DNA from 3 places in the Actinomadura sp. 9N215 genome. Region 2 is predicted to be linked to each of the others. Evidence: riboswitches for the same ligand, from Rfam matches in the RefSeq annotation. Region 2 holds a riboswitch; each other region holds the start of a gene.
The links. Region 2 has a riboswitch for cobalamin ahead of cobN (cobaltochelatase subunit CobN). Riboswitches for the same ligand answer to the same signal wherever they lie in the genome.
Positions count from the first base shown of each region.

Region 1 (3,562 bases), on a different contig from region 2:
CGGGGTTCATCGTCCCGACCAGCAGGAACCGCGCCGCGTGCCGGACCGACACCGACTCCCGCTCGACGTAGCAGGTGCCGAGCGCGGCCGCGTCCAGGAGCAGGTCGACGAGGTGGTCGTGCAGCAGGTTCACCTCGTCCACGTACAGGACGCCGCGGTGCGCCGCCGCGAGCAGCCCCGGCTCGAACGCCTTGACGCCCTCGGTCAGCGCCCGTTCCACATCCAGCGACCCGGCGACCCGGTCCTCCGACGCGCCGACCGGCAGCTCCACCAGCGCGGACGGCCGCCGCAGCGCCGGCGCGCCGGGGCCGTGCGGGCCGTCCGGGCAGGACGGGTCGGGCGCGGCCGGATCGCAGGCGAACCGGCAGCCCGCCACCGTGTCCACGGCGGGGAGCTGCGCGGCGAGCGCGCGGACGACCGTCGACTTGGCGGTGCCCTTCTCCCCGCGCACCAGTACGCCGCCGACCCGCGGGGAGACGGCGTTGAGCAGCAGGGCCAGCTTCAGGTCGTCGAGGCCGACGACGGCGGTGAACGGATAGGCGTCGTTCAGGCGGCCGTCGTCCATCAGGACGAGGGGGCCGGGCCGCGGCGCGGAGACCGCAAGCGGCCACCGGCCGATCCGGGAATCGGAGCACGAGCAGGAGCCGGCGGCGAACTCACGGGTACCTCCATAAGGGATCTTGCGCGTCCCGGACGATGAGGTCGCGGTGGTCCGAGTGACCTGGCTCCCGGGCTCACCGACCCGGATACAGTGGCGCGTCCGCACCGGCCTCTCACCGGATTTCCCTCGGACAACCGCGGAACAGGGGGACGGTACGGTCTCGCTCCCGCGGCTGTCAAGATCACACGTGCCCAGGTCAAGGGCCGCGACAGGTAACACTTTCATCCCCATTGTCATGAATTATTGCGACTTCCTTGCAACTACGACGTGTGTCACCATGTGCGGTGTAGGCGATGGCGGACGAGGAAGCCGGTGCGATTCCGGCGCGGTCCCGCCACTGTGATCGGCGAGCGGATCCCGACGACGCCACTGCCCGTGCGAGCGGGCGGGAAGGCCGGGACGAGCATCGACCCGAGAGCCAGGAGACTCACGCGGTCGCCTCCTCGACTGGACTGGGGCGGATCTCCCCAGAGAGGAGAGGGCTTCATGCCCAGGGGCTCAACACGCCCGGCGTCACGGGATTCGACACGCCCGGCGCCGCGCCGTCCGACTGCACGCCGTCCGACCGCACGCCGGGCCGCCGCGACGACCGCCGCTTTCCGTACCCGTATCCGGGCGCGGGCGTCGGTGCTGCTCGTCGCGGTGCTGCTGATCGCCGGATGCGGCGGGGACACGGGGCGCGCCGGAGACGGTCGCGCGGGCGCGGCTCCGCCCGGCTTCCCGGTGACCGTGACCAACTGCGGGGTGACGACCGTCTACCAGCGGCCGCCGCGGCGCGCGGTGTCGCTGAACCAGCACGCGACCGAGGTGATGCTCGCCCTCGGCCTGGAGAGGTCGATGGCCGGGACGGGCTACCTCGACGACCGGATCCTGCCGGAGTTCCAGGCCGCCTACGACCGGGTGAAGGTGCTGTCCAAGGAGTACCCCTCCTACGAGACGCTGCTCGCGGCCGAGCCCGACTTCGTCTACGGCGGATGGGCCAGCACGTTCGAGGAGAAGGAGGGCCGCGGCCGGGCCACCTTGAAGAAGGCCGGGATCGACACCCACCTCAACGTCGAGGAGTGCCCCAAGGGCCCGGTGACCATGGCCACGGTCGACGAGGAGATCCGGACCATCGCCAAGATCTTCGGCGTGCCGGACCGGGCCGAGCGGCGCATCGCCGCGCTGCGCGCCGTCCTGGACCGGGTCAAGGCGCGGCTCGCCGCCCCCGCTCCCGCCGCGACGCCGGTCAAGGTCGCCGTCTACGACAGCGGCGACAAGACCGTGCTCACCGCGGGCGGCGCGGGCATCGGCGACGAGATCATCCGGCTGGCGGGCGGGACCAACCTGTTCTCCGACGTGCGCAAGGCCTACGGGGACGTCTCGTTCGAGCAGCTGGCCGCGCGGGCGCCCGAGGTCATCGTCATCTACGACTACGGCGACCGGTCCGCCGAGGACAAGAAGAGATTCCTGCTGTCCAACCCCGCGTTGAAGGACGTTCCCGCCGTCAGGAACGAACGGTTCGCGGTCCTGCCGCTGTCGTCCACGGTGACCGGCGTCCGGGCGGCCGGAGCGGTCGAGTCGCTCGCCCGCCAGCTGCACCCGGCGCGGTTCCCGGGGGGTGCGGTGGGACGTCCGTCAACAACGACGACGGCGAGTCCCACATGACCGGCGTTGCCGAGCCTCGCGTCTCCGGCGGACGGACGGCGGTCGCCGCCGCCCCCCGGCGCCGCGTCCGCCTTCCCTATCCGCTGGTCCTGGCGCTGTTCGGCGCGCTGGTGCTGGTGGCGGGCACGGCGGGGATCGCCGCGGGCTCGGTGCGGATCCCGCCGGGCCAGGTGTGGGGCATCCTGCTCCACCAGGTGCATCCCGCGCTGGCCGACCCGGTCTGGTCGCCGGTCCGCGAGACGATCGTGATGGACGTCCGGCTGCCCCGGGTGCTGCTCTGCGCGGTGGTCGGGGCGGGCCTGTCGGTCTGCGGGATGGTCCTGCAGGCCGTGGTCCGCAACCCGCTGGCCGACCCGATGCTGCTGGGCGTGTCCTCGGGCGCGATGGTCGGCGCGGTGCTCGTGGTGGTGTTCCCGGTCGCGTGGTTCGGAATCTTCTCGATGCCGCTGGCCGCCTTCGCGGGCGCGCTGCTGGCCCTGGTGCTGGTGTACTTCCTGGCGCGCTCCGGCGGCCGGATGACCACGGTGCGGCTGATCCTCGCGGGCGTGGCCACCGCCGAGGTGCTCACGGCGGTCGCGAGCTACCTGGTCATCACGTCCGACGACCCCCGCGCCGCCGAGTCGGCGCTGCGCTGGATGCTCGGCGGCCTGGCCGGCACCACCTGGACGCTGCTGTGGATCCCCGCCGCCGTGGTGCTCGCGGGCACGGCGGTCCTGCTCGGCCTGTCCCGTCCCCTCAACCTGCTGCTGGCCGGGGAGGAGGCCGCCACGGCCCTCGGACTGGACGTGCACCGCTTCCGCGGGGCGCTGTTCACGCTGGTCGCCCTGATGACCGGCGCGATCGTCGCGGTCAGCGGCTCGATCGGGTTCGTCGGGCTGATCATGCCGCACGCGGTGCGGCTGCTCGTCGGCGCCGACCACCGCCGCGCCCTGCCCGCCGCGGCGCTGCTGGGCGCCGGGTTCCTGGTCGTCGCCGATCTGGCGGCGCGGACCCTGATCAGTCCCGAGGAGATCCCCGTCGGGATCCTCACCGCGCTGGTCGGCGGCCCCTTCTTCCTTTTCCTGATGAGGCGGAAGGCGGTCCGATGACCGCAGCGAAGCGAGGATCTTCGGGCCGCCTCTTCCGGGGGGCTGGGGGTCGCCCCCCGGAGAGGCAGGGCCCGGTGACCACGGACGCGGTGACCGCGTCCCGGGCCGGATCCGGGCCCCGGCCCGGGACGCTGCGGGCCGAGGACGTGTCGGTCGTCGTCGACGG
Region 1 covers NZ_JBIRBA010000052.1:26,451-30,012, reverse strand. Annotated here, with positions in the region: partial or broken gene ACH34T_RS43550 (ATP-binding protein) at 1-565, opposite strand, end outside; cobalamin riboswitch at 717-786, opposite strand; cobalamin riboswitch at 912-1,111, shown strand; gene ACH34T_RS43545 (ABC transporter substrate-binding protein) at 1,289-2,308, shown strand; gene ACH34T_RS43540 (FecCD family ABC transporter permease) at 2,305-3,396, shown strand; gene ACH34T_RS43535 (ABC transporter ATP-binding protein) at 3,471-3,562, shown strand, end outside.
Region 1: linked by a shared signal. The riboswitch ahead of ACH34T_RS43545 (ABC transporter substrate-binding protein) and the one ahead of cobN (cobaltochelatase subunit CobN) in region 2 are both predicted to bind cobalamin.

Region 2 (3,562 bases):
GGCGTGCGCGCGGCGCTTGGCCTGCGTGCCCTCGCCGGGGTCGTTGACGAGGAACGGGTAGACCAGCGGGACGTCGCCGAGCGCCGCGTCGGTGCCGCACGACGCCGACATGCCCGCCGCCTTGCCGGGCAGCCATTCCAGGTTGCCGTGCTTGCCGACGTGCACGATCGCGTGCGCGCCGAACTCGTCCGACAGCCAGCGGTAGGCGGCCAGGTAGTGGTGGCTCGGCGGCAGGTCGGGATCGTGGTAGATCGCGATGGGGTTCTGCCCGAACCCGCGCGGCGGCTGCACCATGACGACGACGTTCCCGGCGCGGAGCGCGGCGAGGACGATGTCGCCGTCCTGGACGAACAGCCTCCCGGGCGGCGGGCCCCAGTGCCGCTCCATCTCGTCCCGCAGATCCTGCGGGAGGGTGCGGTACCAGCGCTCGTAGGACGCGGCGGAGATCCGGACGGGGTTGCCCGCGAGCTGCTCCTCGGTGAGCCAGTCCTCGTCCTGCCCGCCCGCCGCGATCAGCGCGTGGACGAGCGCGTCCCCGTCCTGCTCGGCGACGCCGGGGAAGCCGTCGCCGAGGTCGTATCCGGCGCCATCGAGCCGGGCCAGGAGCCGGACGGTGCTCGCCGGGGTGTCCAGCCCGACGGCGTTGCCGACGCGGGAGTGCTTCGTCGGGTACGCCGACAGCATCACGACCAGGCGCCGCCCGGCGGTCGGCGTGTGCCGCAGGCGGCCGTGCCGGACGGCGATGCCCGCGACCCGGGCCGCGCGCTCGGGGTCGGCGGCGTAGACGGTCAGGCCGTCCTCGCCGGTCTCCTTGAACGAGAACGGGACGGTGATGATCCGTCCGTCGAACTCGGGGATGGCGACCTGCGACGCGGCGTCGAGCGGGGACAGGCCGTCGTCGCTCGCCTCCCAGTCGGCCCGGGGCATGGTGAGGCAGAGGCCCTGCAGGATCGGGACGTCCAGTTCGGCGAGGGCGCCGACGTCCCACGCCTCGTCGTCGCCGCCCGCCCCGGCCGTCGCGGGCCGCGACCCGCCCGCCGCGAGGACGGTCACGACCAGCGCGTCCGCTTCGCGGAGCGTGTCGAGCAGCGCGGGTTCCGCCGTGCGCAGCGAGGAGCAGAACACCGGCAGCGCCCGTCCGCCCGCGTCCTCCACGGCGGTGCACAGCGCCTCGACGAAGCCGGTGTTCCCGGCCACGTGATGCGCGCGGTAGTACAGGACCCCGACCACAGGGCCTTCGGAGGCGCGGGGCTCACGCTCCAGCCGTCCCCACGTGGGGGTGGGCTGCGGCGGCGCGAACCCGCGGCCGGTCAGCAGCACGGTGTCGCACAGGAAGGCGTGCAGCTCGGTCAGGTTCGCGGGGCCGCCGTGCGCGAGGTAGGCGTGCGAGTCGGCGCACACGCCGCCGCTCACCGTGGAGAGCTCCATCAGCTCCGCGTCAGGCGCCTGCTCACCGCCGAGCACGACCACCGGCCGCGGGCCCGCCAGCAGGGCGTCCAGGCCGTCCTCCCAGGCGCGCCGCCCGCCGAGCAGCCGGACGACGACGAGATCGGCGCCCTCGACCAGGTCGGGCAGGTCGTCCACGGCGAGCCGCGCGGGGTTGCCGAGGCGGTAGGCGGCCCCGGACGCGCGGGCGCTCAGCAGATCGGTGTCGGACGTCGAGAGCAGCAGGACGATGCGCTCCTGCGCGGACGTGTCGGCGGACACGGCGGATCCTCCCCTGGGGTCCTCGCCCCGGTCGCGGGTGTCACGACGGCTGGAGTGTCCTGGCTTCCGGATCGGCGCTCGCCCCGGCCTTCCCGTCCCTGCGGACAGTGGCCGTGTGCGGGGTTCGCTCCCCGGTGACAGTGGCGGGACCGCGCCGGATTCCCACCGGCTTCCTCCACTGCCGTCGTCGATCAGAAGCGTACGGCAGCGCGGGCCGCCCGCAAACAGTGGCCGAGCGGAGCTCGTCCTTTGACCGGCGGCGGGCGGGGGACGGGAGGACGGGGGTTAACATCCTCATCGTGCCGAATGTCCAAGCGATGGGGAGGTCGCGTGCCGACGCGTGCCCCGGGACGCTGCAAACTCACGACGCCGCGGACGGCCCGCTGGCGCGCGTCCGCGTCCCCGGCGGTGCGGTGACGTCCGCGCAGCTCAGGACGCTCGGCGCCGCCGCCCGCGAGCTGGGCCTCGACGTCATCGAGCTGACATCCCGAGGCAACCTCCAGCTGCGCGGAGTGCGCGACCCGGCGGCGCTCGCGGAACGGGTCGCGGCCGCGGGACTGCTTCCGTCGCCCGCGCACGAGCGGGCGCGCAACATCGTCGCCTCGCCTCTCGGCGGACGCGGGAGGCACGGCGTCCTCGGCACGGATCCGCTGGTCGCGGAACTCGACCTCGCGCTGTGCGCGCGTCCACGGCTGGCCGGGCTCCCGGGCCGGTTCCTGTTCGCGCTGGACGACGGCACCGGCGACGTCGCGTCCCTGAACGCCGACCTGACGCTGACTCCCCATGGACTGCTCCTGGCCGGAGCCCGCCTCGACCTGCCGTACGAGAACGCCGTGACGGTGCTGGTCGCGGCGGCGGAGGCGTTCCTCGACGTCCGCGGCGACGCGTGGCGGCTGGCGGAGGTGCCGGACGGGGCGCGCCTCGTCGCGGAGCGGCTCGGCGGCAGCCCGGCGGACGGGCCGCGCGTCCCCGAGCCCCCGCCTCCGCATGCCGGGATCATCGACCAGCGGGACGGACGGGTCGCGCTGGAGGCCGTCCCGCCGCTGGGACGGCTGACGGGAGCCCAGGCCGAGACGCTCGCCGAGATCTCCGAGGACGTGCGGATCACGCCGTGGCGCAGCGTCGTCGTCCGGGACCTGACCCGGGCGGGCGCACGTCAGCTCGCGGGACGGCTGGGCGCGGCGGGATTCGCGACCGATCCGGACTCGCCGTGGGTCGGCGTCAGCGCGTGCACGGGCAGCCCCGGCTGCGCGAAGTCGCAAGGCGACGTCCAGGGCGAGGCCCGCCGCTGGGTGGACGCCCTGGACCGCGCACCGGAGACCCGCGTCCACTGGACGGGCTGCGACCGCCGCTGCGGGATGCCCCGCGGCACGGTCGTCCTGAAGACGGCGAGCGGAGCGGAGCGGTGACCGGCTACATCCGCGACGGCGCCGAGATCTACCGGCGGTCGTTCGCGACCATCCGCGCGGAGGCCGACCTGTCCGGCCTGCCGGACGACGTGGCGCGCGTCGCCGTCCGCATGATCCACGCCTGCGGGATGACCGACCTCGTCGACGACCTCGCGTGGTCGCCGGGGGTCGTCGCGAAGGCGCGGGCCGCGCTGCTGGACGGCGCGCCGGTGCTGTGCGACGCGCGGATGGTCGCGTCAGGCATCACCCGGGCGCGGCTGCCCGCGGGCAACGAGATCGTGTGCACGCTCGGCGACCCGCGCGTCCCGGCGCTCGCGGCGCGGCTCGGCACCACCCGCAGCGCGGCGGCCCTCGACCTGTGGCTGGACCGGCTGGACGGCGCGGTCGTCGCGATCGGCAACGCGCCGACCGCGCTGTTCCGGCTGCTGGAGCTGGTCGGGGACGGT
Region 2 covers NZ_JBIRBA010000011.1:4,207-7,768, forward strand. Annotated here, with positions in the region: gene cobN (cobaltochelatase subunit CobN) at 1-1,707, opposite strand, end outside; cobalamin riboswitch at 1,760-1,883, opposite strand; gene ACH34T_RS19415 (precorrin-3B synthase) at 2,007-3,116, shown strand; gene ACH34T_RS19420 (precorrin-8X methylmutase) at 3,113-3,562, shown strand, end outside.

Region 3 (3,562 bases), on a different contig from region 2:
CAAGGGCAAGGTGACGGTGGTCGGCGGCAACGGCGAGCGCGAGGTACGTGACGTCGGCCTCGGCATCAACGACGGCAAACGCGTCGAGATCGTGGACGGCCTGGAGCCCGGCGACAAGATCCTCGACCGGGCCCCGGACAACGCCGCGTTCGACGTGCCCGCCCCGCCCCAGGAGGGCGGCGGCGGCCCCGAGGCCCCGGTGGGCGGCTCGTGAGCGCGGTCACTCCGGAGTCCGGCGACGTCCGCGTGGCGGAGGCGCAGGAGCCCGTCCTGGAGGTCAGCGGCATCACCAAGCGGTTCAGGCTGCGCCGCCGCAAGGAACCGCTGACCGTCCTGGAGGACGTGTCGCTGACCGTCCGTCCCGGCGCGACGGCCGCGATCGTCGGGCTCTCCGGCGCGGGCAAGTCCACGCTCCTCAACATCCTCGGCCTGCTGGAGAGCCCGGACGCCGGGACCGTCCGGATGTACGGCCGGGAGACCACCACCCTGCGCGAACGCGAACGCGCCCAGCTCCGCGGCGAGACGATCGGCTTCGTGTTCCAGCAGCTCAACCTCCTGCAACGGCGCACCGCCCGCCAGCAGGTGGCGGCCCCGCTCCTTTACGCGGGCGGCCGGCGCCTGCGCCGCCGCTACGAACTGGCCGACGAGACGCTCCGCCGCGTCGGCCTGGGCGAACGCCTGCACGCCACCCAGGCCAGCCTCTCGGGCGGCGAACAGCAGCGCGTCGCGATAGCCCGCGCCATCATCCGCGACCCCCGCCTGATCCTCGCCGACGAGCCCACCGGCTCCCTCGACCCGGTCACGGCGGGCCAGGTCATGGACCTCCTCTTCGACCAGGCCCGCGCCGACGACCGCGCCCTCATCCTGGTCACCCACGACCACACCCTCGCCCGCCGCGCCGACACGGTCTACGTCCTGGAGAACAGCACCCTCACCCCTGCCTAAGGAAGGCGCGATGTGCGTTCGTCGCCGCCGGGGGCGAGGCCGTCGAAGATGATTCCGAGCGCGCGGGCGCGGACCGGCTCGTCGAGGCGAAGGTGCGCGGACGCCCGTGAGACGCCGACGAGGAGCGCGTAGACCTCGTCGAGGCCGACGTCCGCGCGGACCGCCCCGGCGTCCTGCGCGCGTCCGAGCAGGACGCCGACCGCCTTGCGCAGGTCACGCGGCCCCTGCGCCGCCCTGCCCGCGGCGTCGCCACCGGCGTCGGTGAACGCCTCGACGATGGCGAGTTTGCCCGCTGCGTCGTCCACGAGCCGGGAGAAGAAATCGAAGAACGCCTGACCCGCATCGGCTGATTCGGCAAGGCTTTGCGCTCGCCCGCACAGGCCGTCGAAATGTTTGACCAGGACGGCCTCCAGCAGGGCCCGCTTGGTCGGGAAATGGCGGAAGACGGTCGCGATGCCGACCCCGGCGAGCCGCGCGACCTCTTCCGTGGAGGCCGCTGAACCGCCCCTGCCGAAGACCTCCTCCGCCACCTCCAGGATCCGGGCCCGGTTGTCGCGGGCGTCGGCGCGCATGGGTTCCATTGACATCCGAAGTCTCCACTTCGTATATTCGGAGTCTCCACTTCGGTCCGTTTCGGAAGCCTACCGTGTCAGCAGGAGGCATCATGGCGCTCACTCCCCGCGAAGTGTTCCTGAAACTCGTGTGGGGGGTCTCCGAAGGGCGTTGGGACGAGCTGCCCGAGCTGTACGCGGACCAGACCCGCGTCGAGCATCCCTTCTCACCGTCCGAGAGCGAGCCGATGCGCACCCGCGACGACCTGCGCAAACACTTCTCGGCCGGAAAGAGCCTCCCGCCCATCCGCCAGGAGCCCGCCAACATCACCGTGCACGAGACCGCCGACCCGGAAGTGATCGTCGCCGAATTCGAATACCGGGGGACGACCGAAAGCGGTGAACCGTTCCGGGTCCCCTGCATCTTCGTGCTCCGCGTCCGGGACGGAAAGATCATCGCCTCCCGGGACTACATCGACCACATTTCCTCGGCCCGCCGCCGCGGCGCACTCGACGAATTCATCGACGCCATCCGAGCGTGACCGGCCGCCGACAAAGGTCGCGACCAAGGTGCGGCCCCGACACGTGCAGCACCCGACACGTGCGGCAGCCGACCGGCCCGCCGGTAGACTCCGGGTCGCGGACGGTTCACTCGGCTTCGAGTGTCGTAAGAGGGAACCCGGTGCGAATCCGGGACTGCCCCGCAGCGGTGAGTGGGAACGACCGCCGTCAAAAGCACTGGGCCTGACGGCCTGGGAAGCGACGGTTAGTAGGACGCTTCTTCCGGGAAGCGATGCCCACGAGTCCGAAGACCTGCCTCCGCCCGCGCGCCGCCCGGCGCGCGGTGGTGCGCGGCCTCGCGGGAAGGCCGGGCGGCGCGCGTCCCTTCGTGCGCTTCTCCGCGCGATCCGTCGCGTGCCCCTCCCCGCGCGGCCGCCTGTGGCACAGCGAGGGAAGCCGCCATGAACACGACGATCCTCGGATATCCCCGAATCGGGGCCAACCGGGAACTGAAGGTCGCCACCGAGGACTACTGGGCCGGACGCGCCGACGCCGGCGCGCTCGCCAGGACGGGCGCCGAGCTGCGCGCGAACGTCTGGACGAGCCTGCGCGACGCAGGTCTGGACGCGATCCCGTCCAACACGTTCTCCTTCTACGACCAGGTGCTCGACACGAGCGTGCTGGTCGACGCCGTCCCCGACCGGTACCGCCACCTCACGGGGCTCGACCGGTACTTCGCGATGGCGCGCGGCGTGCAGGACGTCCCGCCGCTGGAGATGACGAAGTGGTTCGACACGAACTACCACTACATCGTCCCCGAGCTGGGTCCGGACACGCGGTTCCGGCTGGCGGACGGCTCCGCGGCCAAGCCGCTGGTCGAATACCGGGAGGCAAAAGCGCTCGGGATCGAGACGCGCCCGGTGCTGGTCGGCCCGCTCACCTACTTCCTGCTAGCCAAGCCCGCCCCGGACGCGCCAGACGGGTTCCGGCCGCTCGACCTCCTCGACGGCCTCATCGACGTGTACGCCGAGGTCCTGGAGCGGCTGGCCGGGTCGGGGGCCGCGTGGGTGCAGCTCGACGAGCCCGCCCTCGTCGCCGACCGCAACGAGGACGAGATCGCCGCGCTCGCCCGCGCGTACGCGCGGCTTGGCCGCCTGACGAGCAGGCCGCGGCTGATGGTCGCCACGTACTTCGGCACGATCGGCGCGGACGCGCTCCGCGCCCTGGCCGGGAGCCGCGTTGAGGCGATCGGCCTCGACTTCGTGGCGGGGCCCGACAACCTCGACGTCCTCGCGTCGATGGGTGGGCTGCCGCGCAAGACGCTCGTGGCGGGAGTGGTCGACGGACGGAACGTATGGCGCGCCGACCAGCGCCACGCCAAGACCACCTGCGCGTCACTGCTCGGGCTCGTCGACCAGGTCGTGGTGAGCACGTCCTGCTCCTTGTTGCACGTCCCCATCGATCTGGACGCCGAGGCATCGATGGATCCGGACCTCCGGGGGCGGCTCGCGTTCGCCCGGCAGAAGGTCGCGGAGGTCGTCGCGGTCGGTCGGGCGCTGACCGAG
Region 3 covers NZ_JBIRBA010000003.1:326,368-329,929, forward strand. Annotated here, with positions in the region: gene ACH34T_RS06935 (efflux RND transporter periplasmic adaptor subunit) at 1-214, shown strand, start outside; gene ACH34T_RS06940 (ABC transporter ATP-binding protein) at 211-945, shown strand; gene ACH34T_RS06945 (TetR/AcrR family transcriptional regulator) at 942-1,532, opposite strand; gene ACH34T_RS06950 (nuclear transport factor 2 family protein) at 1,610-2,038, shown strand; cobalamin riboswitch at 2,124-2,332, shown strand; gene metE (5-methyltetrahydropteroyltriglutamate--homocysteine S-methyltransferase) at 2,459-3,562, shown strand, end outside.
Region 3: linked by a shared signal. The riboswitch ahead of metE (5-methyltetrahydropteroyltriglutamate--homocysteine S-methyltransferase) and the one ahead of cobN (cobaltochelatase subunit CobN) in region 2 are both predicted to bind cobalamin.